Regions from separate parts of the Nocardiopsis sp. LDBS1602 genome, predicted to be linked through region 2. Evidence: riboswitches for the same ligand, from Rfam matches in the RefSeq annotation. Region 2 holds a riboswitch; each other region holds the start of a gene.
The links. Region 2 has a riboswitch for cobalamin ahead of U9J66_RS13595 (ribonucleoside-diphosphate reductase subunit alpha). Riboswitches for the same ligand answer to the same signal wherever they lie in the genome.
Positions count from the first base shown of each region.

Region 1: another riboswitch for cobalamin. It lies ahead of U9J66_RS16540 (VWA domain-containing protein); the one in region 2 lies ahead of U9J66_RS13595 (ribonucleoside-diphosphate reductase subunit alpha).
Region 3: another riboswitch for cobalamin. It lies ahead of U9J66_RS16565 (nitrite reductase); the one in region 2 lies ahead of U9J66_RS13595 (ribonucleoside-diphosphate reductase subunit alpha).

Region 1 covers NZ_JAYLVW010000004.1:299,857-309,322, reverse strand. The annotation lists gene U9J66_RS16550 (cobalt-precorrin-4/precorrin-4 C(11)-methyltransferase) at 1-729, shown strand, start outside; gene cbiE (precorrin-6y C5,15-methyltransferase (decarboxylating) subunit CbiE) at 698-1,984, opposite strand; cobalamin riboswitch at 2,040-2,178, shown strand; gene U9J66_RS16540 (VWA domain-containing protein) at 2,212-4,287, shown strand; gene cobO (cob(I)yrinic acid a,c-diamide adenosyltransferase) at 4,287-4,901, shown strand; gene U9J66_RS16530 (cobyrinate a,c-diamide synthase) at 4,895-7,363, shown strand; gene U9J66_RS16525 (ATP-binding cassette domain-containing protein) at 7,514-9,466, shown strand, end outside.
Region 2 covers NZ_JAYLVW010000003.1:358,428-367,893, reverse strand. The annotation lists gene U9J66_RS13595 (ribonucleoside-diphosphate reductase subunit alpha) at 1-2,367, opposite strand, end outside; cobalamin riboswitch at 2,512-2,711, opposite strand; gene U9J66_RS13590 (hypothetical protein) at 3,031-3,603, opposite strand; gene U9J66_RS13585 (NYN domain-containing protein) at 3,630-5,330, opposite strand; gene U9J66_RS13580 (sigma-70 family RNA polymerase sigma factor) at 5,518-8,427, opposite strand; gene U9J66_RS13575 (hypothetical protein) at 8,658-9,419, shown strand.
Region 3 covers NZ_JAYLVW010000004.1:310,108-319,573, forward strand. The annotation lists gene U9J66_RS16555 (precorrin-2 C(20)-methyltransferase) at 1-768, opposite strand, end outside; gene U9J66_RS16560 (precorrin-8X methylmutase) at 765-1,430, opposite strand; gene U9J66_RS16565 (nitrite reductase) at 1,427-2,299, opposite strand; cobalamin riboswitch at 2,352-2,555, opposite strand; gene U9J66_RS16570 (Fur family transcriptional regulator) at 2,707-3,138, opposite strand; gene argG (argininosuccinate synthase) at 3,506-4,951, opposite strand; gene U9J66_RS16580 (anhydro-N-acetylmuramic acid kinase) at 5,274-6,449, shown strand; gene U9J66_RS16585 (sodium:solute symporter) at 6,541-8,043, shown strand; gene U9J66_RS16590 (RNA ligase (ATP)) at 8,093-9,175, opposite strand; gene soxR (redox-sensitive transcriptional activator SoxR) at 9,286-9,466, opposite strand, start outside.

The sequences.
Region 1 (9,466 bases), on a different contig from region 2:
CTGCTGACGCTGCGCGCCGCCCGCATGCTGGCGGCGGCCGACGTGGTGCTCTACCCCGGCACCTACGTGGACGCGGAGGTCCTCTCCCACTGCGCGTCCGACGTCGAGGCGATCGACACCCAGGGTCTGGACCTGGACCGCATCACCGAACTGTTGGTCGCGGCGCACTCCGGGGACCGCGAGGTCGTGCGGCTCACCTCGGGCGACCCGTCGCTGTACTCCGCGTTGTCCGAGCAGACCCGCCGACTCGACGCCCACGGCGTCCCCTGGGACGTCACCCCGGGGGTGCCCGCCTACGCGGCCGCCTCGGCCCTGGTCGGCCGGGAGCTGACCGTGCCGCTGGTGGCCCAGTCGGTGGTGCTGACCCGGACCCGGGCCCGTTCGACGGCGATGCCGGACACCGAGAGCCTGTCCGCGTTCGCCCGGACGCGGGCCACCCTGGTCCTGCACCTGGCGATCCGCCGCGTCCGGGAACTGATGGTCGAGATCGCCCCCGAGTACGGCGACGACTGCCCGGTGATCGTGGTGCACAAGGTCGGCCATCCGGACGTGTCGGTGCTGCGCGGCACGGTCGCCGACATCGCCGACCTGGTGGAGGGGGCCGGACTCCGGCAGGCGGCCGTGATCCTCGTGGGCCGGGCCCTGGACCCGCGCGGGGGAGGGGAGTCCCACCTCTACGATCCGTGCCGCCCCAGGGTCAAGGGTCGACCGTCAGAGCCCACTGGGTGACCGTGCGCGCGGGCGTCCACCCGGTGAAGGTGCCGACGGGCGCGGCGGTCTCGACCTGGATCCGGGTGAGCTCTCCGCCGTGACGACGGCGGGCGTCCGCGAGCAGGGCCTCGGTCTCCAGGGTCACGCCGTGCACCACGAGCCGGCCGCCCGGCGACAGGGCGTCCAGGCAGGCGTCGAGTACGCCCGGCCGGGTCGCGCCACCGCCGACGAACACCGCGTCGGGCCCGGCGAGATCGCCCAGCGCCTCCGGGGCCCGGCCGGTGACCACCCGGAGACCGGGGACCCCCAGCCGTCCGGCGTTGCGTTCGATCCGCGCCGCCCGGTCGGCGTTCGCCTCCACGGCGTCGGCCGAGCAGGTCGGGTGGGCGCGCATCCACTCGATGCCGATCGATCCGGCCCCCGCGCCCACGTCCCACAGGTGCTGTCCGGGCGAGGGCGCCAATCGGGCCAGGGCCGAGGCGCGCAGGTCCCGTTTGGTGAGCTGGCCGTCGTGTTCGAAGGCGTCATCGGGAAGTCCGGTGACCAGGCCGTACCCGACCGGTCCGGCGAGTTCGAGGGCGAGCACGTGCAGGGCGGAGACCTTCTCGACGGGGATGGACGCCCATCCTTCGGCCGTGCCCTCCAACCGTGACTCCGAGGGCGCGCCCAGGTCGCCCAGGACCGTCATCCGGCTCTCTCCGTACCCGGCGCCGACCAGCATCCCGGCGACCGTCGCGGGCGTGCCCGCGTCGGAGGAGAGCACCAGGACACGACGTCCCGGCGCGAGTCTGCGCAGAAGCGGGCGGGGGTCCCGGCCGACGAGGCTCACCACGGCGCACCGTTCGGCGGGCCACCCCATACGGGCGCGGGCCAGGGCGACGGAGGAGACGGCCGGTTCCAGACGTACGGTCTCGGGACCCAGCGCGTCGATCAGGGTGGTGCCGATCCCCGACACCAACGGGTCTCCGGAGGCGAGCGCCACCGTACGGGCCCCGTCGAGGGAGGCCAACAGGTCGGGCAGCCCCTCACGGAGCGGGGAGGGCCAGGGCTCGCGGCGTTGCCCGGGCGTCTCCGGAAGCATGGACAGGTGCCGGTGGCCGCCCAGCACCACCTCCGCCTCCAGAACCAGCGTGCGCAGGCGTTCGGGCAGCCCGGACCAGCCGTCGGCCCCGACACCGACGACGGTGATCCCGACCCCTTCGGCGGGGAGGGGCGTCTCGCCCGGCAGGGCCCGGCCGGGCGCCCGACGGGGAGGGCGCGTGTCGTCCTTCATGGCCCTGACGCTATCGTGGCGGGCAACAGGCGCGAGGTGCCCCTGCCCGCCCGGCCATCGGAAACGGTGGTGACGGCGGGAGGGGAGAATCTGGGAAGCCCGGTGAGATTCCGGCACAGGCCCGCTGCGGTGAACCGAGCCTCCGTGAGGAGGACCCGGCAAGTCCGAAGACCGGCCTCGCGCCCGCCCATGACGTATGGCGAAACGAGCGGGAGCCTCACATGCCATTGCGGTCTTCGCACTTTCCCTTCTCCGCGATCGTCGGTTGCGACACCGAACCCCTCGACGACCTCGGACTCTCCCTGGTCCTGACCAGCGTCTCGCCGGAGATCGGCGGCGTCCTGGTCCGCGGCGAGAAGGGCACCGCCAAGTCCACCGCGGTGCGGGCGCTGGCCTCCCTGCTGCCGCCCATCGACGTCCATTGCGGGGACCGCTTCTCCGTGGATCCGGCCGACCCCGGACAGCACTCGCCCGATGGTCCCTTCGGCCCCGAGACCCCGGTGGAGAGCCGGCCGGTCCGGCTGGTCGAACTCCCCGTCGGCGCCACCGAGGACCGGGTCCTGGGCTCCCTGCACCTGGAGCAGGCGCTCACCCGAGGACAGGTCGCCTACGAACCCGGACTACTGGCCCGAGCCCACCGCGGGCTGCTCTACGTCGACGAGGTCAACCTCCTCCACGACCACCTGGTCGACCTCCTGCTGGACGCGGCGGCCACCGGCCGGGTGACCGTCGAACGCGACGGCTTCTCCGTGGAGCACACGGCCCGCTTCCTGCTCATCGGCACGATGAACCCGGAGGAGGGCGAGCTGCGCCCGCAGCTCCTCGACCGCTTCGGGCTCACCGTGGAGATCGCCGCGCCGACCGAGCCCCGTGCCCGCGCCGAGGTGGTCCGACGCCGGATGGCCTACGACACCGACCCGGCCGGCTTCGCCGAGCGCTACCGTGAGACCGAGCGGGCCCTGTCCGCGCGTATCGCCGAGGCGCGCGACGCCCTGGACCGGGTCCGGCTGTCCGAGGCGGCGCTGCTCAAGATCGCCGAGGTGTGCGCCGCCTTCGAGGTCGACGGTCTGCGCGCCGACATCGTCACCGCCCGCACGGCGGTCGCGCACGCCGCCTGGGAGGGGCGGACCGAGGTGACCCGCGCCGACATCCGCCGCGCCGCCACCCTCGCCCTGCCGCACCGGCGCAGGCGCAACCCCTTCGACGCCCCGGGGCTGGACGAGGAGCTCCTCGACCGGGTCCTGGGCGAGGAGGAGCTCCCGCCCGATCCGCCGGAACCCTCGGGCCCGGACGGCGGCGACGACCCCGTCGACACCCCGCCCGAGGGCGACGGCGCACCGGACGCCGAAGGCCCCGAACCCACCGAGGGCCCGGCCGACGGACCGATCGGTGAGGAGACCGGCCCGGAGCCGGAGACGATCCCGGAGCCCGCTCCGCAAGAACCCGTGGGCGAGGATCGCCCCGACTCCGAGTCCCGGCCGTCCGCCGCCCCGCTCCCCACGGCCAAGGCGGCCGCCCCCTACCGCCCCCGTACGTTCACCGTGCGGGGGACCGGAGAGGGCGCCGACGGTCGACGCAGCCGCGCCATCGGAACCCGGGGCCGCCGGGTCGGCGCCTCCCGCCCCGGCCCGGGCCGGGGCTCCTCGCTCCACCTGGTGGAGACCGTGCGGGCCGCCGCCTCACGACCGGGCGAGGGGGAGCGGATCCGGCTGCGTCCGGAGGACCTGCGCGTCGCGATCCGGGAGGGCCGGGAGAGCAACCTGGTCCTGTTCTGTGTCGACGCCTCCGGCTCCATGGCCGCGCGCAAACGCATGACCGAGGTCAAGACCGCGATCCTCTCGCTCCTGCTGGACGCCTACCGCAGACGCGACAAGGTCGGCCTGATCACCTTCCGGGGGAGCACGGCCGAACTCACGCTGCCGCCCACCCGTTCGGTGGACGTGGCCGCCGTCCGTCTCGACGAGATGCCCGCCGGCGGCCGCACCCCGCTCGCCGAGGGGCTGCTGGAGGCTGCCCGGGTGGTCCGACGGGAACGCCTGCGCGACGCGCGCCTGCGTCCGCTCCTGGTCGTGGTCACCGACGGCCGGGCCACCGGGGGACGGGGCGCCGTCGGTCGTGCCCTGGACGCCGCCGACCACGTCGCCGGCCTCGGGGTCACCACGGTCGTGGTGGACAGCGAGTCCGGCCCCCTGCGTCTGGGGCTGGCCGCCACCCTCGCCGCCCGCCTGGACGCCGACCATCTGCCCGTCGGCGAGGTCGACGCCGACGCCCTGAGCGACGCCGTACGAGAAAGGGCCGCCTGATGCCCCAGGGACAGCCGTCCGTCGTCCCCGACGACGGACTCACCACACGCCAACGCCGCAACCTTCCGCTCCTGGCCGTCCACACCGGTGACGGCAAGGGCAAGTCGACGGCCGCGTTCGGTCTGGCCCTGCGCGGCTGGAACCAGGGCTGGCGGATCGGGGTGTTCCAGTTCGTCAAGTCGGCGAAGTGGCGCATCGGCGAGCAGACCGTCCTGGAACGCCTGGGCCGGCTCCACGAGGAGACCGGCGAGGGCGGCCCGGTCGAATGGCACAAGATGGGCTCCGGCTGGTCCTGGATCCGCCACCGCGACGGGGCCGAGGACCACGCGGCCGCCGCCGCGCAGGGGTGGGAGGAGATCAAGCGCAGGCTCACCGAGCAGACGCACGACCTGCTCATCCTCGACGAGTTCACCTACCCGATCGCCTGGGGGTGGGTCGACGTCGAGGACGTCGTCGCCGCCCTGGAGAGCCGTCCCGGACGCCAGCACGTGGTGATCACCGGCCGTCGGGCCGACCCGCGTCTACTGGAGGCCGCCGATCTGGTCACCGAGATGACCAAGGTCAAGCACCCGATGGACGCCGGCCGGAAGGGCCAACGAGGGATCGAATGGTGACGTCCCCCCTCCGCCCGGAGGGGACCGCCCCGCCCCGGTTGATGATCGCCGCGCCCATGACGGGGCAGGGCAAGACCACGATCGCGACCGGGCTGATGGCGGCGCTCCGGGCCGCCGGTCACACGGTGAGCGGGCACAAGGTCGGGCCCGACTACATCGATCCCGGTTACCACGCCCTGGGCACCGGACGGCCCGGCCGCAACCTCGACCCCCACCTGGTGGGCGAGGAGCGGGTGGCGCCGCTGCTCCTGCACGGGGCGCGCGGCGCCGACATCGCCGTCGTCGAAGGCGTGATGGGGCTGCACGACGGACGGATCGGCACCGACGGGTTCGCCTCCTCCGCGCACGTGGCGGCCCTGACCGCGACCCCCGTGGTGCTGGTCGTGGACGTGTCCCGCATGTCGCGTTCGGCGGGGGCCCTGGTGGCGGGGATGGTCGCCTACGATCCCGCGGTCGAGGTCGTCGGGGTCATCTTGAACAAGGCCGGGTCGGCCCGCAACGTCGCCGAGATCGCCCGGGCCATGCCTATCCCTGTCCTGGGGGTGGTCTCCCGCGACGAGGAGATCGCCGCGCCCTCCCGCCACCTGGGGCTGGTCCCGGCGGCCGAACGGGCCGAGTCGGCCCGCGCCGTCGAACGGCTCGGCGAGCGCGTCGCGCGCGACGTCGACCTGGACGCGCTGGTGGAGCTGGCCCGTTCCGCCCCGGCCCTGGACGCCCGCCCCTGGGATCCCGCCGACGAACCGGGGATCGCCGCCGCCGACGGTCCGCGGCCGGTGATCGCGGTGGCCGGCGGCCGGGCCTTCACCTTCCGCTACCCGGAGACGGAGGAGTTGCTCACCGCCGCCGGATGCGAGGTCGTGGCCTTCGATCCGCTCGTGGACACCGCGCTGCCCGCCGGGACCCGGGGCCTCTACCTCGGCGGCGGCTTCCCCGAGGTGTACGCGGGTCGGCTCGCCGCCAACCGGGCCCTGCTGACCGAGTTGCGCGACGCCGTCCGCTCCGGGGTGCCCACCGTCGCCGAGTGCGCCGGCATGCTGTACCTGGCCGGGTCGCTCGATGACAGGGCCATGGCCGGGGTCCTTCCCGCGCACGCCCGGATGACGGAGCGGCTCACCCTGCGCTATCCGGTGGCGACCGCGCCCGGAGACACGCTGCTCACCCGCGCGGGCGAGAGCGCCACCGGTCACGAGTTCCACCGCACCCGCATGAGCCCCGGAGCCTGCGCCGAACGCCCGGCCTGGGTCGTCGATGGAGCTCCGGAGGGCTTCGCCTCCGACACGCTGCACGCCTCCTACCTGCACCTCCACTGGGCCGGCCGTCCGCGTTTCGCGGCACGTCTGGCCGACGCCGCGCGCGCGACCCCGCCACCCGCGCCCGCCTCCGTCCCGGCACCCGACCTCGTGTCCCTGAAGGCGGAGGCGGTGGCGGAACCCGTCGCCGACCCGCTCCGCCACCACGGTGACGTCGAGGTGGGCGAGGGGATGCTGGACCTCGCCGTCAACGTCCATCCGGGGCGGCGTCCCGTGTGGCTCGACCGCGCCCTCGCCGAGAGCCTGCGCGAGATCGACGCCTACCCCGACCCCGCACCGGCCCGGGCCGCGATCGCCCGTCGTCACGGGCGCGGGGTCGACGAGGTGCTGCCCACCGCCGGAGCGGCCGAGGCGTTCACCCTGATCGCGCGGCTCCGTTCCTGGCGACGGCCGGTCGTGGTCCACCCCCAGTTCACCGAACCGCACGCCGCGCTCGAACAGGCCGGACACGCCGTCACGAGCGTGCTCTGCCCGGCCGAGAGAGGTTTCGTCCTCGACCCGGACGCCGTCCCCGACGACGCGGACCTGGTGGTCGTGGGCAACCCCACCAACCCCACCGGAGTTCTCCACCCCGCCCGTGACCTGCGTCGACTCTGCCGCCCCGGGCGATTGGTCGTCGTCGACGAGGCGTTCATGGACGCGGTGCCGGGGGAGCCGGAGAGCCTGGTCGAGGAGCGGTTCGAAGGGCTGGTGGTGTTGCGCAGTCTCACCAAACACTGGTCGATCCCCGGGATCAGGGCCGGATACCTCGTCGGCGACTCCGAGGCCGTGCGCGGGCTGGAACGGGCGAGCACGCCCTGGTCGGTGTCCACCCCCGCGATCGCGGCCATGATCGCCTGTACCTCGGAGGAGGCGGTCCCCGAGGCGGAGCGCCGCGCCCGTGAACTCGACGGATGGCGCTCCCATCTCGAAGCCGGGCTGCGCGAGGCCGGGGTGGGGTTCGTCCCCTCACGGGCTCCGTTCGTCCTCGTGCGGGCCGGGGAAGGGGCGCACGCGCGCCTGCGCGCCCAGGGGATCGCGGCGCGCAGGGCCGACACCTTCCCGGGGCTGGACCCCTCCTGGATCCGAGTGGCGGTACGCCCGCCGGAGATCACGCGTCGTTTGACGGCCGCCCTGGCCGGCCTCGTCCCGGACACCGCCCCTTCGGCCTGATCCGGGACGGGCCGGTCGCGTTCACCCCGTTCTGTCCTCGCCCTGTGTCACGATGTGGCGCGTGGCCGAGGAGGGCGTCGAGCAACGGCGACCGTGTGGCCGGACAGGCGACCCGCCCGGATCGGTGTGGACGTCGAGGAGGTCCAGGGGATGGAAGAGACGATGAGCACCGGTTCCGGACACGCCGCCGACGGCCACGACCTGATCCGCGTGCGGGGCGCGCGGGAGAACAACCTCAAGGACGTCGCCGTCGACCTGCCCAAGCGCAGACTCACGGTGTTCACCGGGGTCTCGGGATCGGGCAAGAGCTCGCTGGTGTTCGACACGATCGCCGCCGAGTCGCAGCGGATGATCAACGAGACCTACAGCACCTTCGTCCAGGGGTTCATGCCGCGCACGGAGCGGCCCGACGTGGACCTGCTCGACGGATTGACGACCGCGATCATCGTCGACCAGGAGAGGATGGGCTCCGACCCCCGCTCCACGGTCGGTACCGCCACCGACGCCAACGCCATGCTGCGCATCCTCTTCAGCCGGCTCGGAACCCCCTACGTCGGCCCGCCCGGGGCGTTCGCCTTCAACGTGCCCTCGGTCAAGGCGAGCGGCGCCATCACGGTCGAGCGCGGGGCGAGGAAGGCGGTCAAGGCGACCTTCAGCCGGACCGGCGGCATGTGCGTCACCTGTGAGGGCCGCGGCACGGTCTCCGACATCGACCTCTCGCGCCTCTACGACGACACCAAGGCGATCTCCGAGGGCGCCTTCACCATCCCCGGATGGAAGTCGGACAGCTTCTGGACCGTGCGTCTCTACGCCGAGTCGGGGCTGGTCGACCCGGACAAACCGATCCGCGAGTTCACCGACAAGGAGAGGTGGAACCTCCTCCACCACGAGCCCGTCAAGGTCAAGATCGACGGGGTCAACCTCACCTACGAGGGGCTGATCCCCAAGATCCGCAAGTCGTTCCTGTCCAAGGACCGGGAGGCGATGCAGCCGCACATCCGGGCGTTCGTGGACGAGGCCGTCACCTTCACCACCTGCCCCGACTGCGACGGGACCCGCCTCACCGAGAGGGCGCGCTCATCGCGGATCAGAGGGGTGAACATCGCCGACGCCTGCGCGATGCAGATCAGCGATCTGGCCGACTGGGTCCGGGGGCTCGACGGGATCGAGGAGAGCGCCGAGGCCGGAGGAGGCGAGGCGCGCGGCACGGTGGCGCCGCTGCTCACCACCCTGCGACGGACCCTCGACTCGTTCGTGGACATCGGCCTGGGCTACCTTTCCCTGGAACGTCCCTCGGGCACCCTGTCGGGCGGCGAGGCCCAGCGCGTCAAGATGATCCGACACCTGGGCTCCTCCCTCACCGACGTCACCTACGTCTTCGACGAGCCCACCATCGGCCTGCACCCCCACGACATCGGTCGGATGAACGAACTGCTGCTGAACCTGCGGGACAAGGGCAACACGGTGCTGGTCGTGGAGCACAAGCCCGAGACGATCGCCATCGCCGACCACGTCGTCGACCTCGGACCCGGGGCCGGGACGGAGGGCGGAAGCGTCGGTTTCGAGGGGGACGTCGAAGGACTGCGCTCCTCCGGCACCCTCACCGGACGCCACTTCGACGACCGGGTCCGGGTCAAGGAGAGCACGCGCACGCCCACCGGGGTCCTGCCGATCCGCGGCGCGAAGGCCAACAACCTGCGCGACGTCGACGTCGACATCCCGCTGGGGACGCTCGTCGTGGTCACCGGCGTGGCCGGCTCCGGCAAGAGCTCCCTGGTGCACGGCTCGATCTCCTCCGACGCGGGCGTGGTCTCGATCGACCAGGGCGCGATCCGCGGTTCCCGACGGAGCAACCCGGCCACCTACACCGGGCTCCTCGACCCGATCCGCAAGGCGTTCGCCAAGGCCAACGGGGTCAAGCCGGGACTGTTCAGCGCCAACTCCGAGGGGGCCTGCCCCAACTGCGGCGGGATCGGGGTGATCTACGCCGACCTGGTGATGATGGCCGGTGCCACCGTCACCTGCGAGGAGTGCGAGGGGCGGCGGTTCCAGGCCTCGGTCCTGGAACACCGCTTCGGTGGACGCGACATCGCCGAGGTGCTC
Region 2 (9,466 bases):
GCCGTCGGTGCCCTTGAGCGTGCTCTTCTCCACGTGCGTGGCGCTCTGCGCGCGCAGGTAGTACGTGGTCTTGAGCCCCGAACGCCAGGCCTTCCTGTACAGGGCGTCCAGCTTCCTGCCGCTGGGGGCCGCCATGTACAGGTTCAGCGACTGGGCCTGGTCGATCCACTTCTGACGACGCGAACCGGCCTCCACCAGCCAGGACGGGTCGACCTCGAACGAGGTGGCGTACAGGTCCTTCAGGTCGTCCGGCACCCGGTCGATCTCCCCCAGGCTGCCGTCGTGACGCTTCAGCTCCGCGACCATCTCCTCGTCCCACAGGCCGCGCTCCTTGAGGTCGCGGACCAGGTGGTCGTTGACCACGGTGAAGTCGCCGGACATGTTCGACTTGACGTACAGGTTCCGGTAGACCGGCTCGATCGACTGGTTGACGCCCGTGATGTTGGCGATGGTCGCGGTGGGGGCGATCGCCATGACGTTGGAGTTGCGCATCCCCGTGGTGCGCACCCGCTCGCGCAGCGAGTCCCAGTCCAGCGTCTCACCGCGGTCCATGTCCAGGTCGCCGCCGCGGGCCTCGGCCAGCAGCCGCAACGAGTCGATCGGCAGAACGCCGCGGCTCCACAGGGAGCCCTCGAAGGTCTCGTAGGAACCGCGCTCGGCGGCCAGCTCCATGGACGCCTCGATCGCGTAGTAGCCGATCAGCTCCATGCTCTCGTCGGCGAAGCTCACCGCACCTTCGGAACCGTAGGGCGTGCGGAGCTCGAACAGGGCGTCCTGGAACCCCATGAGCCCCAGCCCGACGGGACGGTGACGCATGTTCGCGCGTCGGGCCTCGGGGATCGTGTAGAAGTTCACGTCGATGACGTTGTCGAGCATGCGCACGGCGGTGCGGACGGTACGGCGCAGCCGCTCGACGTCGATGCCCTCGGCGCTCACGTGGCGGGCCAGGTTGACCGAGCCGAGGTTGCAGACCGCGACCTCGTCCTTGTCGGTGTTCAGCGTGATCTCGGTGCACAGGTTGGAGGAGTGCACCACACCGACGTGCTGCTGCGGCGAACGCAGGTTGGACGGGTCCTTGAAGGTGATCCAGGGGTGGCCGGTCTCGAACAGCATGGTGAGCATGCGACGCCACAGGTCGACGGCGGGCAGCGTCCGGTGGACCTTGATCCGCCCGGCCCGCGCCTCGGCCTCGTAGCGCTCGTAGGCCTCGACGAACTCCAGACCGTACTTGTCGTGGAGGTCGGGGACCTCGTCCGGGGAGAACAGGGTCCAGCTCCCCTGCTCCTCCACACGCTTCATGAACAGGTCCGGAACCCAGTTCGCGGTGTTCATGTCGTGGGTGCGGCGGCGCTCGTCGCCGGTGTTCTTGCGAAGGTCGAGGAACTCCTCGATGTCGATGTGCCAGGTCTCCAGGTAGGCACAGACCGCGCCCTTGCGCTTCCCGCCCTGATTGACCGCGACGGCGGTGTCGTTGGCGATCTTCAGGAAGGGGACGACGCCCTGGCTCTTGCCGTTGGTGCCCTTGATGTGGGAGCCCAGGCCGCGGACCGGGGTCCAGTCGTTGCCCAGACCGCCCGAGTACTTCGACAGCATCGCGTTGTTGCCGATGCCGTGGAAGATCTCCTGGAGGTCGTCACCGATCGTGGTGAGGAAGCAGGAGGAGAGCTGCGCGCGGACCGTGCCCGCGTTGAACAGGGTGGGTGTGGAGGCCATGAAGTCGAACGAGGACAGCAGCTCGTAGAACTCGATCGCGCGGGCCTCACGGTCGTCCTCGTTGAGTGCCAGGCCCATGGCGACGCGCATGAAGAAGGCCTGCGGCAGCTCGTAGCGGACGTCGTCGCTGTGCAGGAAGTAGCGGTCGTAGAGGGTCTGGAGGCCCAGGAAGGTGAACTGCTCGTCGCGATCGGCGTGCAGGGCCCGCCCCAGCACGTCCAGGTCGAACCCGGCCAGGGCGGGGTCGAGCTGGCCGAGCTCGACACCCCGGCGCACGTAGGCCGCCAGGTAGCCGGCGTAGCGGTCGCCCATCTCGGTCTGCCCGGCGGTCTCGTGGGCGTCGAAGACGAAGCTCAGCGCCTCGGTGCGGAGCTTGTCGAGCAGCAGACGCGCGGCCACGTAGGAGTAGTCCGGGTCGACCTCGACGAAGCTGCGGGCGGCCATGACCAGGGCGAGCTCGACCTCGGAGTCGGCGATGCCGGGGTAGAAGCCGCGCCGCGCCTCGTCGAGGACCTTCTCCGCCGAAACACCGGTGAGACCCGCGCAGGCCTCGGCCACCACGTGTTCGATCCGGTCGATGGCGGTGCCAGGGCCACCCTCGTGGGTCTGCGTGGGCCGAACGGATACGGGCGCGGCCTCGACGTCAAGGGTCATAAAGCGGCTCCAACCTCGGTAGAAGAGTCCCCGGGGGCACACGAGTGAGCACGCGGCACGCAGCAGTGGAGGTGTACGTCGAACCTGTACGGTCCACCGGTGGGTCGCGGCGGCTCTCCCTCGAAGCCCCGTCGTCGTACGCACCTGAGGTGCGTGCGGGTGGCAGGTCTTCGGACTCGTGGGCTTCCTACTCCACCGTCGCTTCCCAGGGCCTGAACGGCTCCCAGTGCCTATGACGGCTTTCGTTCCCACTCACCGCTGCGGGGCAGTCCCGGATTCGCACCGGGTTCCCTCTTGCCTCACCCGCCCCGGAGGGCCGGTGAACCACCAGCGGGAGCGATACTACATCTAGGGGATGGTGGGTTGGTACACCGCAAGATGATGGCGTGTCGCGGGTTCTTCGGACGTATCGACCGTGGCCGGATCCCGCCGCCGAACATGGTATGAGGGGGGCGAGACGGCCCCGCCCGGGGCCGCTCTCACCCGGCGGGATCGATGCTCCCACAGGGCGCGGGGCGGTCGGGACCACGCCCGAGAACCCGCCGCAGGCCCCCTCCTCCCCCTCGCGTCGCTCGGGGCGGGGAAGGAAAGCTCACACGAAGCCGGCCGCCTCCGGTCGCGGGCCCGGGGTCGTCGACGCTCCGGGCCGCGGATCGGCCGGGTTCACACCTCGTCGAGGATGAGGTCCAGGTCGTCCTCGGGCCTGCCGAGGTCGGATCGGATACGGAACCGGATTCTCAGCAGTTCGAGGAAGAGGTCCTCGACGTAGGGGCTCCGCGAGCATCCGGCGTGGAAGCGCGCGCCCGCGGTGGCCCAGCGTTCGGCCCCCTCCAGGTCGTCGTGCGCGTACAGCGCCTCGGCGACGTGGATGAGGGTGGGCAGCCCGGCGGGACCACCCGACTCCAGGCGTTCCAGGTGGTACTCGGCCTGGCGGCGTTCGTCCAGTTGCAGGAGGGCGCCCGCGCTCAGGGCGTGCGGGTCGATCACGGTGACGCCGCCGTCGTCGATCGCCCGCTGGTAGGCCGAGCAGGCACGCTCGAACTCTTGGGCGATCTCCCACTGTTCGCCCGCGCGCACGAACAGTTCGGCGCGGCCGACCTCGCTTCCCGCGTCGACCCGGTTGGCCAGGTCCAGTAGTTGGGCGGCGATCCGACCGTGCTCACCCGACCGGACGGCGTGGAATTCCAACCGGTCGAGTTCTGCCGTCGTCACGTGGGTCAACCGCATCGCCCCCATCCCCTACTCGCACTCCCGCGCGCCGATCAGGTCCTGGCACGCTCCAGGGCCTGCCAGAACCCTTGGCGCAGTCCGTCACGGACCTCGTCGCGCAACAGGTGGTCGATCGGGAGCGAGGAGCCCTGAAGCAGGCGGGCCTCCAGGTCGGAGGGCATTCGTGGCCGTCTGGCCAGAACCGCCTCCACCCATAGGGCCGGAGCCTCGCGTGCGATCGACTCCGCGAAGTCGTTCCCTTCCCTGTGCGCGACATGCACCGCTTCATCAACGGTATGCGGGGCGGGGCCCGTCTGCTGGGCATATCCAGGACTGGGGGCGGATTCCTGGTGTCCCCTGGGGCCGAATCGGTCGTCGTACTCGGGACCAGTAGGCCGCCGCTCCCCGAAACGGGGGTCGGCGCCACCGCGGCGTGCGGCGTCAGCTTCCGTACTGGTCCCATAGGTAGGGTTTGGGTCCGACCCACCTCCGAAACCCTGGTCCTCGCCGGGGCCGCCCCCGTATCTGGGGTCGGGTGCGGGTGGGGTTCTGCGGGGCGGAGGTCCCTGGGGGGCGTCGGTGGCGAAGGAGACCTGCGGGCCCGTTCCGGGGTCGAAGGCGGCCTGGGGGCCGGTACCTCCGAAGGCCGGTTGGGGTCCGGTGCCACCACCGAACCCGGGCTGGGGTCCGGTGCTGTCGTAGCCGGCAGGGCCCGTACCGAGGCCGGGGGCCGTGCCGTTCGGGGGCGCCGAGGGAAGGCCGTAGCCGTTCGGTTCGGCGCCGCGCATCGACTGGTGGGCGCCGGTGCTCGGGGGCGGGTAGGGGGTCTGGCCGTTCTGGCCCGCGGGGGAGCCCGGGTAGGCGGCGGCGCCGTTGACCGGCTGTCCCCCGGTGGGGAAGCCGTTGGCGTCGATGCCCCCGGAGGCCCTGTTCTCTCCGCCGGAGCCGGCCAGGTGGTCGCCGCGTTGCTGGGCGAGGGAGCGTCGCATGGCGCGCAGTTGCTCCATGGCGCTGCCCTGGGGGACGGACTGTCCGCCGGTGCCGGCGAACATGGCCTCCAGTCCGCCGGTGGAGGTGTCGGCGGGCTGTTCGGGCTGGGCGCGACGCCCTCGTTCCGCGGAGCGGGGGCGGGCGGGCGCCTGCTCGGGGACCGGTGTGGCGCGCCCGTTGGCGAAGGGGGTGGTCGTCTTGGCGGCGTTCTCCTGGGTGGATCCGCCGCCGGAGAGCAGTTCGACGTGGGGGCGCAGGTGGCCCGCGCCGATCTCGATGAGGTCGTCGCACTCCTGGCGCAGGGACCGGGAGATGGTCCAGTTGCCCTCCACCGAGATGTGCACGACGGTGACGCGCACGCCCATCTCCTGGACGTCGGCGACCACCGGGGCCATGTCCTCGTCCCCGCTGACCAGGACCGCGTCGCACAGGACACCGGTCCGGGCGAGTGTGGTCAGGTCGCGTTGGACGTAGCTCTCCACGCCCTCGCGGCGCCCCGGGCGGATCCGGGCGGCTCTGAACTTGATGCCGGGGATGTCGGCGATGCCGTCCTGTTCCTGGGTCCTCCGGTCGTCGGCGATCGCCTCGTACCAGTAGCAGCGCAGGAGCGGCAGCCCCGTGCGGTCTCGCGCGACCTCGTTGAGGAACTGGACGAGACCGGAATAGTCCCAGGCGACGGAATCCCGGTTACGGGTTCCGTGTACGGCCATCGCGCCGTCGGCGAGAAGGTATCCCGCGTCGACGAACAACGCGCAACGGTCCACGTGACACCGCCCCCTTCCCTGTCGATCTCTGGGGCCATATCCATGACCGGGGCACAGCCTAGCCAAATCCGTCTGGTTTTGCGTTCCGCCTGTGAATACCCACGGTTATGGTCTTGCTACTCAACGGCGATTCCCCTGGATGTCCGTGGTTTTCCGAGCGCTGTGAACAGCGCCTCGATAACCGGGATCAGGTGCGCATAGGGGCCGCGAGTGCGATGACCCCCACCAGTAGCGCGTCCTGTTCGGAGAGGATTCGGATTTCCGATTCCCTGCCGAGCACCGCGTCGAATCGCGTCACGTCGGTACCGAAGGTCATCGGATCCCCGTCCGCTCCACGCGCGGAACCCACGAAGGCGTTGTCGACGGTTCCCGGCCCTTCGGAAGGGGCGTGGGGGACACCGTCGATCAGGACACGGTCGCCGCCCAATTCGGCGTCCCCTTCCCAGGCGACCACGTCGACCCCGGTCCGGACCGCCGTCGGGAGCAGCCCCGAGACCGGGAAGGCCGCTCCGTTCGAGTCCTGGAAGACCGCCGAGGTCTCGTCCAGGACCATCGCCTGCTGGTACCCCTCCACGGCGGGGTCCTCCAGGACCAGGACCAGGCTCCAGCCCGCGTAGACGCCGCGCCCCTCTTGGGCGGGGACGTCGGCGACCCACCACTGCCCGCCGCCGGAGGCGCGCACCAGGTCGGTGACGTCGGCGAACGACTGGTAGGCCGAGTAGGCGGGCAGGTCGGCGGAGCGGGTCTCGGTGGCGGTGACGGTGGTGTAGGCGGCCATGCCCGGCCCCTTCACCCGCGCGGTCGGCACGCCCGGGTCCCCCGAGGCGGAGAAGTACAGCCCGGCCCAGCGGACCGAACCGCCCTCGGGAAGGGACCAGGTGGCGGAGCTGGAGGAGGTGGTCGTGGGGTCCTGGTCGCGGTCGAGCGGGGCCATCACCCAATTGTCGTTGTCGATGCCCTCCCCGGAGCGGGCGCGGGCCTGGGCGCAGTCGCCCTCCTCGTGCTCCTCCGGTTCGTCCTCGTCGTCCTCGTCCCGGTGGTCTTCGCCCGGGTCGGTGGGTTCGACGGTCTCCCCGGGAAGCTCGGGGGGGTCGGGTGTCAGGGGAGGTCCGGTCGGAGCGGGGTCCTCGTCCTCGGGGGACGGCGCCTCCGGGGTCGGGTATCCGGGCGGTCCGTCGGGTGTGCCTTCCTCGCCTCCGCCGAGCAGGTCGTCGAGGGCCTCGCCCGCGTCCTCGGGAGAGACGTGGTCGGCGGGGGCCCGCCCGAGGTCGGCGTCCTCCTGTTCGGGGAGCGGGAGGGTGGGCCCGGGGTCCTCCGTCGGGGCGGGAGGGGTCGGCCCGGGAAGGGCCTCGGGGGTCTCCGGGATCCCGGGGGTGCCCCACCAGGGCCACGGCCAGGTGGGCTTTTTCGACTCCTCGGGTTCGGTACAGGTCATGAGGGAGTTGCCGACGGCCTCCGTGCGTACCTGCCCCGCCGTGGCGTACCGGGCGGGGATCCCTTCGGAGGTGACCCCGCGTTCGCCGGTGGCCCGATGGCTCACGTTCCCAGAGGAGATCACGACCCCGGCGGGCACGTCCACGTCGGCGTCGGGGGCCACCCGAACGTCGAGGAAGTGGGTGCTGCTCTCTCCCGCGGCCATGCCCGAACGCACGCATTCACCGCCGCCGCTCCCGGCCGAACAGCCCCAGTCACCGTTACCGGAGGCCATCGGGACCGCGTTGCCGGCTCCGCCGGAGGAGATCATCTCCACTCCGGGAGGGAGGGTGATCTGGGCGAGGACGTCCTCGGCCGTGTCCTGCCCGGTGTTGAGCACGTCGAGGACCATGATCCCCTCGCTGCCCGGCACGAGCGACCCGACCGGGTCGATGCCCACGGCGAACTCGGGCAGCGGTTCCTCGGGGGCCGGTTCGGGTTCGGGCTCCTCGGGGGCGGGCGGCGGGGGCGGCGGGTCCTCCTGGGGGTCCTCCGGTGCCGGGGCGTCCGGTTCCTGGGGCGCGGGCGGGTCCGGGACCTCCTCCGGGGGAACGTCGGCGGGCGGGGCCGGTACCGGAGCGGGCTCGTCCGGCGTGGCGGGCGGCGGGTCGTCGGGGGTGTCCTGGGCCGGGGGCGACGGGTCCTCGGCGGGGGCGTCGATCGGCGGTGCCGCGGCCGGGGACGGCTCCTCGGGGATCGGTGTGTCCCCGCCGACCAGGGCGAAGGCGACGGCGACCGCCATACCGGCGGCCGCCGCGGCTCCGGCCGTGGCCTGCTGCCCTCTTCGGGACATCCGATTCCACCAGGCGCCGCCGGCCGTCGCGCCGGGGACGGAGGCCAGGTAGCCCGTGGCGCCGAAGCCGACCACCAGGGGCAGCATGACCCCGCGCAGTCCGACGTTGACGTCCATCAGCTCCGCGTACACCTCACGGCACTCGCCGCAGTCGTCCATGTGCCGGTCGACCTTGGTGGTGTCGCGTTTGGACAGACCTCCGCGCACGTAGGCGCCCAGAAGGCCGATGGTGGGACGGCAGGCCTCCGCGGTCCCACTGCCCGCCAGGTGCATCTGGAGGTAGGCCTGGCGCAGCCCCTCTCGGGCGCGGTAGGCCAGGGCCGCCACCCCGTTGGGGTTCATGCCGAGGATGGTCGCCGCCTCGGCGGGTTTGACCCCTTCGATCTCGGTGTGCCACAGGACCGACTGCCAACGTTCGGGCAGGGAGAGGAAGGCGCGCGCGATCAGCGAACGTTCCAGCCCCTCCAGTGCCGGGTCGACGAAGGGCTCTCCGGCGTCGAAGCTCTCCATGTCGTCCGTGACGACCTGGCGCTTCTCGCCTCTCCCCCGGTCGTAGGCGGCGTTGCGCACCGCCGTGAGCAGGTAGGGGCGGAAGGCGTCGGTGGGCCCTCCCCCTCGCTGTATGACGCTGAGCACCTTGGTGAACGCCTCGGCGACGGCGTCCTCGACCTCGGCCTCGCCTCTCAGGAGCTGTCTGGCCAGCCCTCGGGCCGCTCCGGCGTGACGCTCGTAGAGGGTTCCGAAGGCCGCGTTGTCACCGGCTTTGACCTGTCGGATGATCTCGGCGTCCCCGAGAAGCGTCTCTGTGTACTCCCCATCGGCGTCGGTCACCCCGCGGCGCCCTTTCAACTCTTGGGCCGCCCCCGCCACACGCCGGAACCGGGTTCGGGGGGCGGGGGTTATCGGCGTCCGAAAACACGTGCTCGAAAAAATATCCCGTATCCGCGTCATGGGCGCCACCGATCTCCGTGATTAGGGGTGAGGGCGAACGGAGACGGCCCGTCGCGGGGGCGCGGGCCGACTTCGTTCACCTGGGAGAACGACGACCGGGAGCGGAAGCAATGGGCGAGACCGAGGTGGGTTCCGGAGCGCGGGACCGAATGCTCCATCGTGCCCGGGAGCTGCGTGCGCCGTGGAGACGTCGATCACGTGAGGTGGGTTGGGGCCGGTTCGAGGACTGGTGGACGCCTTCGGTGGACGCCCTGTGCACGGCTCATGTGGCCGGTGACGACCTGTCCGGTCCCTGCGCCCGTCTCGGAGAGGCGCGGGCCCGGGCAGGGTTCGGTATCGGTCCGTCCTTGGAGGATCTCGACGCCTTCGCCCGGGCCGTCGGCTGGGAGCAGGTGCCGCTCCCCCTGGCCCGTTCGCTGGCGGAGGGCTGGGAGCGGGGCGGCCGTAGCCGGGGCGACTGTCAGGACCCGTTGACCGGTCTGGCCAACAGCGAATACCTGCGCACCCGGGTGGGGGAGCTCTATCGGGGTGTCGAGGACGGGGTCCCGGCCGCGTTCGGGCACCACCTGGTCGTGGTGGCCCTGGACCCGGCGCTCGACCCCTGGCGGCGGACGGCACGGCTGATCGTGCTCGGCCACGAACTACGTCGTTTCTTCACCCGTGGAGAGTCGGTGTGCCTGGTCAATCGGGCGCGGATCGCGGTGATCGCCACCGAGGACCCGGACGCGAACGGCTCCCTGACCCGGTTGAGGGACGAGGTCTGCTGGGAGCACGGGGCCGCGGTGTGGTCGGCTCCGCTCCCCTCGTCCCACCGTGAGGCCTCGGCTCTGCTCGACTCCCTGGACGGCGGGGGTGACCGCGCCGACGTATGACCTTCCGACCGCCGTTCGGCGCGTGAGGGCCCTCCTCGAGGGGGAGG
Region 3 (9,466 bases), on a different contig from region 2:
CTCCGGGGTCCGCGCCTCCGTCACGGCGCCGTCCCTGGAGCGCCGACCGTTGAGGCTGTCCCCGGTGACCAGGATCAGGGAGAAGTAGGGCACCGTGTCGGGGTCGACCTCGGCCACCGGGAGACGGCGTTCACGATCCATCGAGGCGCGCTCGACGTAGACCGCGTGCTCCAACCGGCCGGCCGCCTCCAACGCCCGACGGACGGCGGGGAAGGTCCGGCCCAGCTTCATGATCACGGCCGCGTCGGTGTCGGCGAGCCGCCGCGCCAACTCCGGTTCGGGCAGGGTGCCGGGCAGGACCGTGAGCACGTCGGTCTGGCGGGCCAGGGGCGCCGCCGCCGTGGCCGTGGCCGCCGTGAACGCGGGCACGCCGGGCACGATCTCCGTCTCGTGGTGTTCGGAGAGCCGGTCGTGCATGTACATGTACGAGCCGTAGAACAGCGGGTCGCCCTCGGAGAGCAGGACGACGTCCCGGCCGGCGTCGAGGTGGGCGGCCAGGCGCGCGGCGGACTCCTCGTAGAAGTCGGCCAGGGCCCCTTCGTAGCCGCCGGGATGGTCGGTGGCGCCGGTGGTCACCGGGTAGGTGAGCCGCTCCTCGATCGCCCCCTCGGGGATCAGGTCGGCGGCGATCCGGCGGGCGTTGGACCCTCGCCCGGAGGCCGCGTGGTAGGCGACGACGTCGGCCTCACCGATGAGGCGGGCCGCTTTGAGGGTGATCAGTTCGGGGTCTCCCGGACCCACACCGACACCTCGAAGACGTCCGGTCACTCTTCCTCCTTGGCCAGGGCGTTGAGGGCCGAGGCGGTCATCGCCGATCCTCCCCGACGGCCGAGCGCGACCACGTGGGGGACGTCGATCCCATGCCGTTCGGCCAGCTCGGTGAGGGCCTGCTTGGACTCGGCGGCGCCGATGAACCCGACCGGGCAGCCGATGATCGCGCTCGGCCTCGGGGCCCCGTCGATCAACATCTCCATCAGGTGGAACAGGGCCGTGGGGGCGTTGCCGACGGCGACGACCGCGCCCTCCAACATCGGTTCCCACAGGGAGACCGCGGCCGCGCTGCGGGTGGTGCCCCACTCTCGGGCCAGGGCCGGCACGCGGGGGTCTCCGAGGAGGCAGAGCACCTCGTTGTCGGCCGGTAGCCGGCTCCTGGTCACCCCGGTCGCGACCATGGTGGCGTCGCACAGGATAGGCGCGCCGGCCCGCAGCGCCGCACGCGCGGCGGACACCAGACCGGTATGGACGACCAGGTCCTCGGCCAGGTCGACCTGACCGGTGCCGTGGATCATGCGCACCGCGAGCCGTTCGGCGTCGGCGGGCAGGTGGTCGAGCCGGGCCTCGCTCCGGATGGTCGCGAACGAGTCGACGTAGATCGCGGGTCCGTCGTCGATGTAGTCGTAGCGTCTGGGCGGGCGTTTCGGGGTGGTCACCGTGTCCCTCCGGGGATGAGGACGCCACGCCGGGGCGTGACGACGAGTGCGTCGTGGCCGGCCGCGCGGGCCTCCTCCACGAGTTCCGTGATCGCGGCACGGTCCAGCCCCTCCTCTGGCACGGCCACGTGGCGGCCGCCGTCCGGGAGCGGGCCGTGCGGCAGGGGTGGTGCCGGGTCCGGCAGGCGGGGGTCCGGCCGGGCCGGTTCGGCCAGGGGGGAGGAGAGCTCGGTGACGTGCCAGGGCGCCGTGGGACCGGAGCCACGCCGTTCGAGGAAGGTCTCGGCGAGTCGGATCAGCGTCCCGGCGGCCTCGTCGAGGGGGACCGTCGCGCCCGGGTGTTCGCCGACCCGGAGCTGGGCCGACCGGTCGTCGAGGGCGGTCAGGCCCAGGTCACAGGTGCGGTCGAGCAGGTCACCGCGGCCGTCGTCCAGGACGAAGAGGAAACGGCCCGGAAGGGAGGCCAGACGAGGGTTCGCGCACAGCAGCCGGTCCAGTTCGGCCGCGACCGGCCGTAGGTCGGCCCGCCCTCCCGACGTGCCCGTGCACGGGGAGACCATCACGTTGCGGACCAGTTCGTGGGTGCGCGAGGGCAGGAGTCCGGTCGCCTCCAGGGAACGGAGCGCCTCGGGGTCCAGCCTCCCCTCCCGTCCGGGCAGGGCGCGCAGTTGGAGGTTGGCCCGACCGGTGACGTGGACCCGCCCGTCGCCGTACTCCTCGGCCACCGAGGACAGGGCGGTGAGCGCCGGAGCGGGTACGCGGCCTCCGATGAGGCGGAGTCTGACCAGGAGGCCGTCGTCGGCGGGCCAGGGGCGCAGGGCTCCGGGGCAGCGGTCGTGCCGGGTTCGGGGCACGGCGGTCGGGGACATGCGGGTCCTTCGATCAGGGGCCCGTTCGCGAGGCCCGCGGGAACCTGGCGGACCGTCACCGCCAGCGCCAGCAGGTCTTCGGACTCGGGGTCGACCGGTGCGGAACGCCTTCCCGGGCTCCCCGCCCAGTGGCCGTCCCGGGACCTCGGTCCCGGAACACGTCCGCCCGTCACCCTCACCGCTGCGCGTCAGTCCCGGATTCGCACCGGGTTCCCTGCTCCATGAGGTGGAGTTCGACTGGCCAGACGAGATTACCGTGTCCGGTTCGAGCGGATCGTCCCGGGGCCGCGGGGACCCTGCCTCGAGGGCCGGGAGACGTGATCAGGAGAGCGGTGGGCACGGCGAAGGGGACCCCACAGGGCCGGCACGCCCATGGAGGGCGCCCTGGGGATCGAGGGAGGGGGCTCTCAGGAGACGCGCGCCTCGGAGCAGGAGCCGCACAGGCCCCAGTAGACGACCTCGGCCTCGTCGATCTCGAACCCGTGGTCGTCGGAGGCGGTGAGGCAGGGAGCGTGGCCGACGCTACAGTCGACGTCGGCGATGGCGCCGCAGGAACGGCAGACGACGTGGTGGTGGTTGTCCCCCACCCGCGTCTCGTAGCGGGACACCGTGCCCTGCGGTTGGATGCGGCGCAGCAGACCCACGCCTGTCAGGGCCTTGAGGACGTCGTAGACGGCCTGGCTGGACACGGCGCCGATCTCTTCGCGCACGACGCGGATGATCGAATCGGTGTCCGCGTGCGGGTGGGCGTGCACGGCGGAGAGGACGGCCAGTCTGGGACCGGTCACCCGGAGCGCGGACTCGCGCAACATCCGCTCGAAGTCCGAGGGGGTCGGCATACTCGTTGGACCTTCCGTCTTTTCTGGATCAACTCAAATAATGTGATCGTTCCATTCTAATGGGGCGAGAGTTCCGCCGGGCCTGCCCACACCCCTGTCACCGTGATCGACGTCGGCGGCGGCGCGCGGATCACCCGACCCTCGAGCGCACCCTATGCCCGATCGTTCTCCCGATCCGGCCCGGATCATGCGCGTGGCCCGGCTTTCCGAACATCCGGACCCCGCACGCCATTCCCTCGGGGCCCTCGAACCCACCGGCGGAGAGGGCCGCGCCCGGGGGCGGATCTCACATTCACCGACCCCGGACATGCGACCGCCACCGGCCCCGGAAGCCTCGGGGACGGTGGCGGCGCGGTGGTCGCGAGGGTCAGTCCGTGCCGGACTCCATCGCGGCGTGGTCGAGCCACTCGGCGTCGTCGACCTCGCCGCGAGAGGCGATCTCCTGGGCGCCGCCCTCGGGCATGGCGCCGATGAGACCGGTCGAGGCCGCCTGGGCGGCGCCGATCGAGGTCGGGTGCTCGCTGCCGACCATGCCGAGCCGGGAGTAGTCCTCCAGCTTGGCGCGGGAGTCGGCGATGTCGAGGTTGCGCATGGTGAGCTGGCCGATGCGGTCGCCCGGACCGAAGGCGGAGTCCTCGGTGCGCTCCATGGACAGCTTGTCCGGGTGGTAGCTGAACGAGGGGCCCGTGGTGTCGAGGATCGAGTAGTCCTCGCCCCGACGCAGCCGCAGGGTGACCTCGCCGGTGACGGCGGTGCCCACCCAGCGCTGGAGCGACTCGCGCACCATCAGGGCCTGCGGCTCCAGCCAGCGCCCCTCGTACATGAGCCGGCCGAGACGCCGACCGTCGTTGTGGTAGCTGGCGAGGGTGTCCTCGTTGTGGATGGCGTTGACCAGCCGCTCGTAGGCGGCGTGCAGCAGCGCCATGCCCGGGGCCTCGTAGATGCCGCGGCTCTTGGCCTCGATGATGCGGTTCTCGATCTGGTCGGACATGCCCAGACCGTGGCGGCCGCCGATGGCGTTGGCCTCCAGGACCAGGTCGACCGAGGAGGCGAAGGTCTTGCCGTTGATCGTGACCGGCCGGCCCTGCTCGAAGCCGATGGTGACGTCCTCGGGGACGATCTCGACCTCGGGGTCCCAGAAGCGCACGCCCATGATCGGGTCGACGAGCTCGATGCCGGTGTCCAGGTGCTCCAGGGCCTTGGCCTCGTGGGTGGCGCCCCAGATGTTGGCGTCCGTGGAGTAGGCCTTCTCCGTGCTGTCCCGGTAGGGCAGGTCGCGCTCGGCCAGCCACTCCGACATCTCCTTGCGGCCGCCCAGCTCGTTGACGAAGTCGGCGTCGAGCCACGGCTTGTAGATACGCAGGGAGGGGTTGGCGAGCAGACCGTAGCGGTAGAACCGCTCGATGTCGTTGCCCTTGTAGGTGGAGCCGTCGCCCCAGATCTGGACCCCGTCCTCCAGCATGGCGCGGACCAGCAGGGTGCCGGTGACGGCGCGGCCGAGGGGGGTGGTGTTGAAGTAGGGCCGTCCACCGGAACGGATGTGGAAGGCACCGCAGGCCAAGGCGGCCAACCCCTCCTCGACCAGGGCGGCGCGACCGTCGACCAGGCGGGCGATCTCCGCGCCGTAGTCGGAGGCGCGGCCGGGCACCGACTCGATGTCGGGCTCGTCGTACTGGCCGATGTGAGCGGTGTAGGTGCACGGGACGGCACCCTTCTCGCGCATCCACGCGACCGCGACCGAGGTGTCGAGGCCTCCGGAGAAGGCGATTCCGACGCGCTCGCCGGCGGGAAGGGAAGTGAGTACCTTGGACATGACAATAAGCATGCACCCTTATGAATGAACATGCAATTCGGATCGGCGCGCGATCCTGTGACCCTCGTCATCCCACCACCCCCGACCTGCGGGTACCACCCTCCGAAACCGGGCCGCCCGGTTCGACCGGACCCCCTTCCTCCGCTCCCCGGCGACGACCACGACCCCGCGCCCCGGCCACCGTCCCATCACGGCTCCGACCAGAACGACGAGGGGGTGTTGACGCGGGGGGAGGCGCGGTATATCGCTGTCACACGGTGGGTCCGCGCACGGCAGGGGCGGGTGACGGACCCCGACGCCCCCTCCCCGCCCCGGGAGCCGCATGATCGTCATCGGTGTGTCCTCCGGCACCTCGGCGGACGGGATCGACGTCGCCGCCGCCCGGTTCGCCCTGGACGGCGACCTGATCCGGTTGACCCCGCTGGGCCACCTCGACCACCCCTACCCCGACGGTCTGCGGCGGGAGCTCCGTTCGGCCCTGCCTCCGGCGTCGACCACCCTGGAGACGGTCTGCCGGCTCGACACCCTGATAGGGCGCGAGTTCGGCAGGGCCGCGCTGGCCGGCATGGAGGCCTTCACCGAGGGCCGGGCCGACCTGATCTCCTCGCACGGGCAGACGCTCTTCCACTGGGCCGAGGGGCCCACCGTGCACGGCACCCTCCAGATGGGCGGACCCGCCTGGATCGCCGAGGCCACCGGGGTCCCCGTGCTCTCGGACCCGCGCACCGCCGACGTCGCCGCGGGCGGCCAGGGCGCCCCGCTGGCCGCCGTCCTGGACACCCTGCTGTTGGGCGAGCGGAACGAGGCCACCGCCGCGCTCAACCTCGGCGGGATCGCCAACGTGACCGTCGTACGCCCGGGGCGAGACCCCCTGGCCTTCGACACCGGCCCCGCCAACACCCTGCTCGACTCCGCCATGCGGCTGATCACCGACGGGGCGATCGACCTCGACGTCGACGGGCGGCTCGCCCGCTCCGGCGCCCCCGTCCCCGAACTCCTGGACCACCTGCTGGCCGAGCCCTACTACCGACAGGCCCCGCCCAAGTCGACCGGTCCGGAGCTATTCGGGCCCGACCACCTGGAGGCGGCCCTGCGCGCGACGGGCCGCCCCGACGACGGCGACCTGCTCGCCACCCTGGTCGAGCTCACCGCCGTCACCGTCGCCGACGCCCTGCGCCCCCACGGGGTCGTCGAGGTGCTGGCCTCCGGAGGTGGCACCCGCAACCCGGCCCTGATGGATCGGCTCGCCGCCCGGCTCGGACCGGCCCGGCTGGACACCGTCGACGCCCTGGGGTTGGACGGCGACGCCAAGGAGGCCTACCTGTTCGCCCTGATCGGCTTCCTGAGCGCGCACGGACTCCCCGCCGCACTCCCCGCGTGCACCGGGGCCCGCCATTCCGCCATCGCGGGCTCCTTCACCCCGGGATCCGGGCCGCTCCGGCTCCCCGAACCGGCCGATCGGCCCCCGCGACTCCTACGCGTCGAACCGGCCCCCTGATCCGGGTCGCCGACCTTCACGGGACCTCGGACCCGGCCCCCGTCCCCGGAGCCCACCGCCCGCCCCGTCGACCCTCCGGAGGAACCGCCCGGTGCAGACCATCGACATCGTCGTCATCGTCCTCTATCTGCTGTGCTCGGCCTGGTTGGGGCTGAGGCTGTCCGGTCGCCAACGCGACATCAAGGACTACTTCATCGGAGATCGGCGGCTGCCCTGGTGGGCCGTGTGCCTCTCCGTGGTGGCCACCGAGACCAGCGCGCTCACCGTGATCAGCGTTCCCGGGATCGCCTACCTGGGCGACGTCACCTTCCTCCAGGTCGCCGTGGGCTACCTGGTCGGCCGGATCGTGGTCGCCTTCCTGCTGCTGCCCCGCTACTACCGGGGCGAGATGACCACCGCCTACGCCTACCTGGGGCTGCGGTTCGGTCGAGGCATGCAGGCCACCGCCTCGGTCACCTTCCTGTTCACCCGGCTGCTCGCCGACGGGGTGCGCCTGTTCGCCGCCGCCATCCCGATGAAGATCGTCCTGGACTCGTTCGGTCTCGGCGTCTCCTACTTCGCGATCGTCGCGGTGATGGGCGCCGTGACCATCCTGTACACGCTGGTCGGCGGGATCCGCGCGGTGGTGTGGGTGGACGTGCTCCAGATGGGTCTCTACGTCCTCGGCGGGATCGTGGCCCTGGTGGTCATCGCCGTGAACCTGGACGTGAACTTCCTGTCGGTCGCGGCGGAGGAGGGCAAGACCCGGTTCCTCGACCTCACCTCCGACCCCGTCTCCTCCCCCTACGCGACGGTCACCGCCGTCCTGGGCGGGGCCCTGCTGTCGACCGCGTCGCACGGGGCCGACCAGATCATCGTGCAGCGGCTTCTGGGCTGTCGCAGCCTGCGCGACGCGCAGAAGGCCGTGATCGTCAGCGGGGTCGTGGTGTTCGCCCAGTTCGCGCTGTTCCTGACCGTGGGGCTGGCGCTCTACTCCTACTTCGAGCGGGCCACGATCGAACGGCTCGGGATGGGCACCTCCGACGAGCTCTTCCCGGTGTTCATCGCCGAAGGGCTTCCCCCCGGTCTGTCCGGGCTGTTGTTGGCCGGGATCATCGCCGCCGCGATGAGCACCCTGTCGTCGTCCCTGTCGGCGCTGTCGTCCTCCTCCATGTCCGACCTGTACCAGCGGTTCTCGCGCCGGACGCTCTCGGACGGCGAGGCCCTGCGCCTGAGCCGACTGTTCACCCTGGGCTGGGGTCTGGTGTTCATCGTCGCCGCCGCGATGTTCACCGGCACCGACAACCCGGTGGTCGAACTGGGGCTGTCGGTCGCCAGCATCACCTACGGAGGGTTGCTGGGGGCGTTCTTCCTGGGCTTGTGGGTGCGCCGGGCCCGCCAGGCCGACGCCGCCGTCGCCTTCACGGTGGCCGTGGCGACCATGGCCTGGCTGTTCCTGTTCGCCCCGGGATTGGTCGGGTTCACCTGGTACACGGCGATCGGCAGCGCCATCACCGTGGGTCTGGGCGCCCTGCTGTCCCTGCGCCATCGGGACGAGGCCCCGGAGATCGAGACGGCGGAACGCCCCTCCCCACTGGAGGAGGAGCGCCCCTGAGCCGCGGTCCGGGACGGGGCCACGACGGTCCCGTCCCGGACGGCGCGGATCATTCGTACTCGGTGCCGCCCTTGCGGGTGAGGTAGGCGTCGGAGACGAACTTGGCGATCGCGCGACCGCCCAGCTCCTTCGAGAACCGTTCCCTGGCCGGTCGGACCACGAGGCCCTCACGGATGTTCAGGGCGCGCCCGCTCCAGGTCTCGGCGCCCGAGGCCGCCGCGATCAGCAGGGCCTCGTCGTAGGGGCCCTCGTGGAGCACGGGGACCGCGGGCAGCCCCACCTCGGCGAGGAGACCGCCCAGGTCGGCGGAGTCGACCCAGACACGTCGACCGTCCACGTCCAGAGCGACGTCGAACACGGCGTACCCCGGCGCCTCCTCGGTCCGACCGGTCTCTCCGTAGCCCAGGTCCTGGACACCTGAGCCGAAGACCTCACCGAACACGCCGACCCTGCGGGCTCCGAAGCGCTCGGCCAGGGCGCGGGCGGCCTTGCCGACCTCGGCGGCGCGGACCGCCCTCCAGTACAGGTTCCCGTCGTCGGGGGCCAGGGCGAGGTTCTTGCCACCGTGTCCCTTCGAGGAGACGAACTCCTCGCCGCTCTCGGCCAGCAGCGTGTAGAGGCAGGCGGTGCCGTGGATCTTCTCGGTGGCGACGACCGGCTCGCCCGACTCGAAGACGCCCGGGTAGCGCTTGACGTTCTCGATCTCGATCCACCGGAGGAGATCCGGGGCGGCCACGACGTCGCCGCTCAGGTGCACGGGCACCTCCGGGACCCACTTGGTGATCCCGAGTTCGGCGGAGAGGTCGGTGCCGGCCTCGTGCTCGGCCGCCAGGTCGCGGTCGGCGAGCGCGGCGGGACGGCAGACGATGCCCTGGGAGAGTTCGCCTCGGAGCCGGATGGCCTTGACCCGGTTCCGTTTCGACCCCGCGAGCCGTCCGGTCAGACCGATCTCCTCGATGAGGTCCTCGGGCAGGAGGGCCCCCTCGGGGATGTAGACGGCCCAGTCGCCCGTCCGGTAGGCGCCCTTGGCCACGACCGCGTGGAAGAGCCCGACCTTCGCCAGCTCCAGGGCGTCGGCGTCGGGGTGCGGCAGGATCGTGAGTCGTTCGGCGGTGACCCGGAGGGTGGACATGAAAGGACTCCTGGGGGGAGGTGTCGATGCGGATGGTGTCCCGGCCACTATCACGGAGGACGTGCCGGGATCACAACGTCTTTTCCATCCCTACCGGACCGCTGTGACGATCAGGGGAAGCGTCGGGGGCCTGCGCCGTCCCGCCCGAGCACGTCGTCCGGGTTGGAGTAGGGGCAGGAGACCAGGGACAGACAGCCGCAGCCGATGCAGTCGGAGAACCGGTCGCGCAGGGCGGTCATCTCCTCGATACGCCCGGACAGGTCGTCGTACCACTCGCGGGAGATCCGGGCC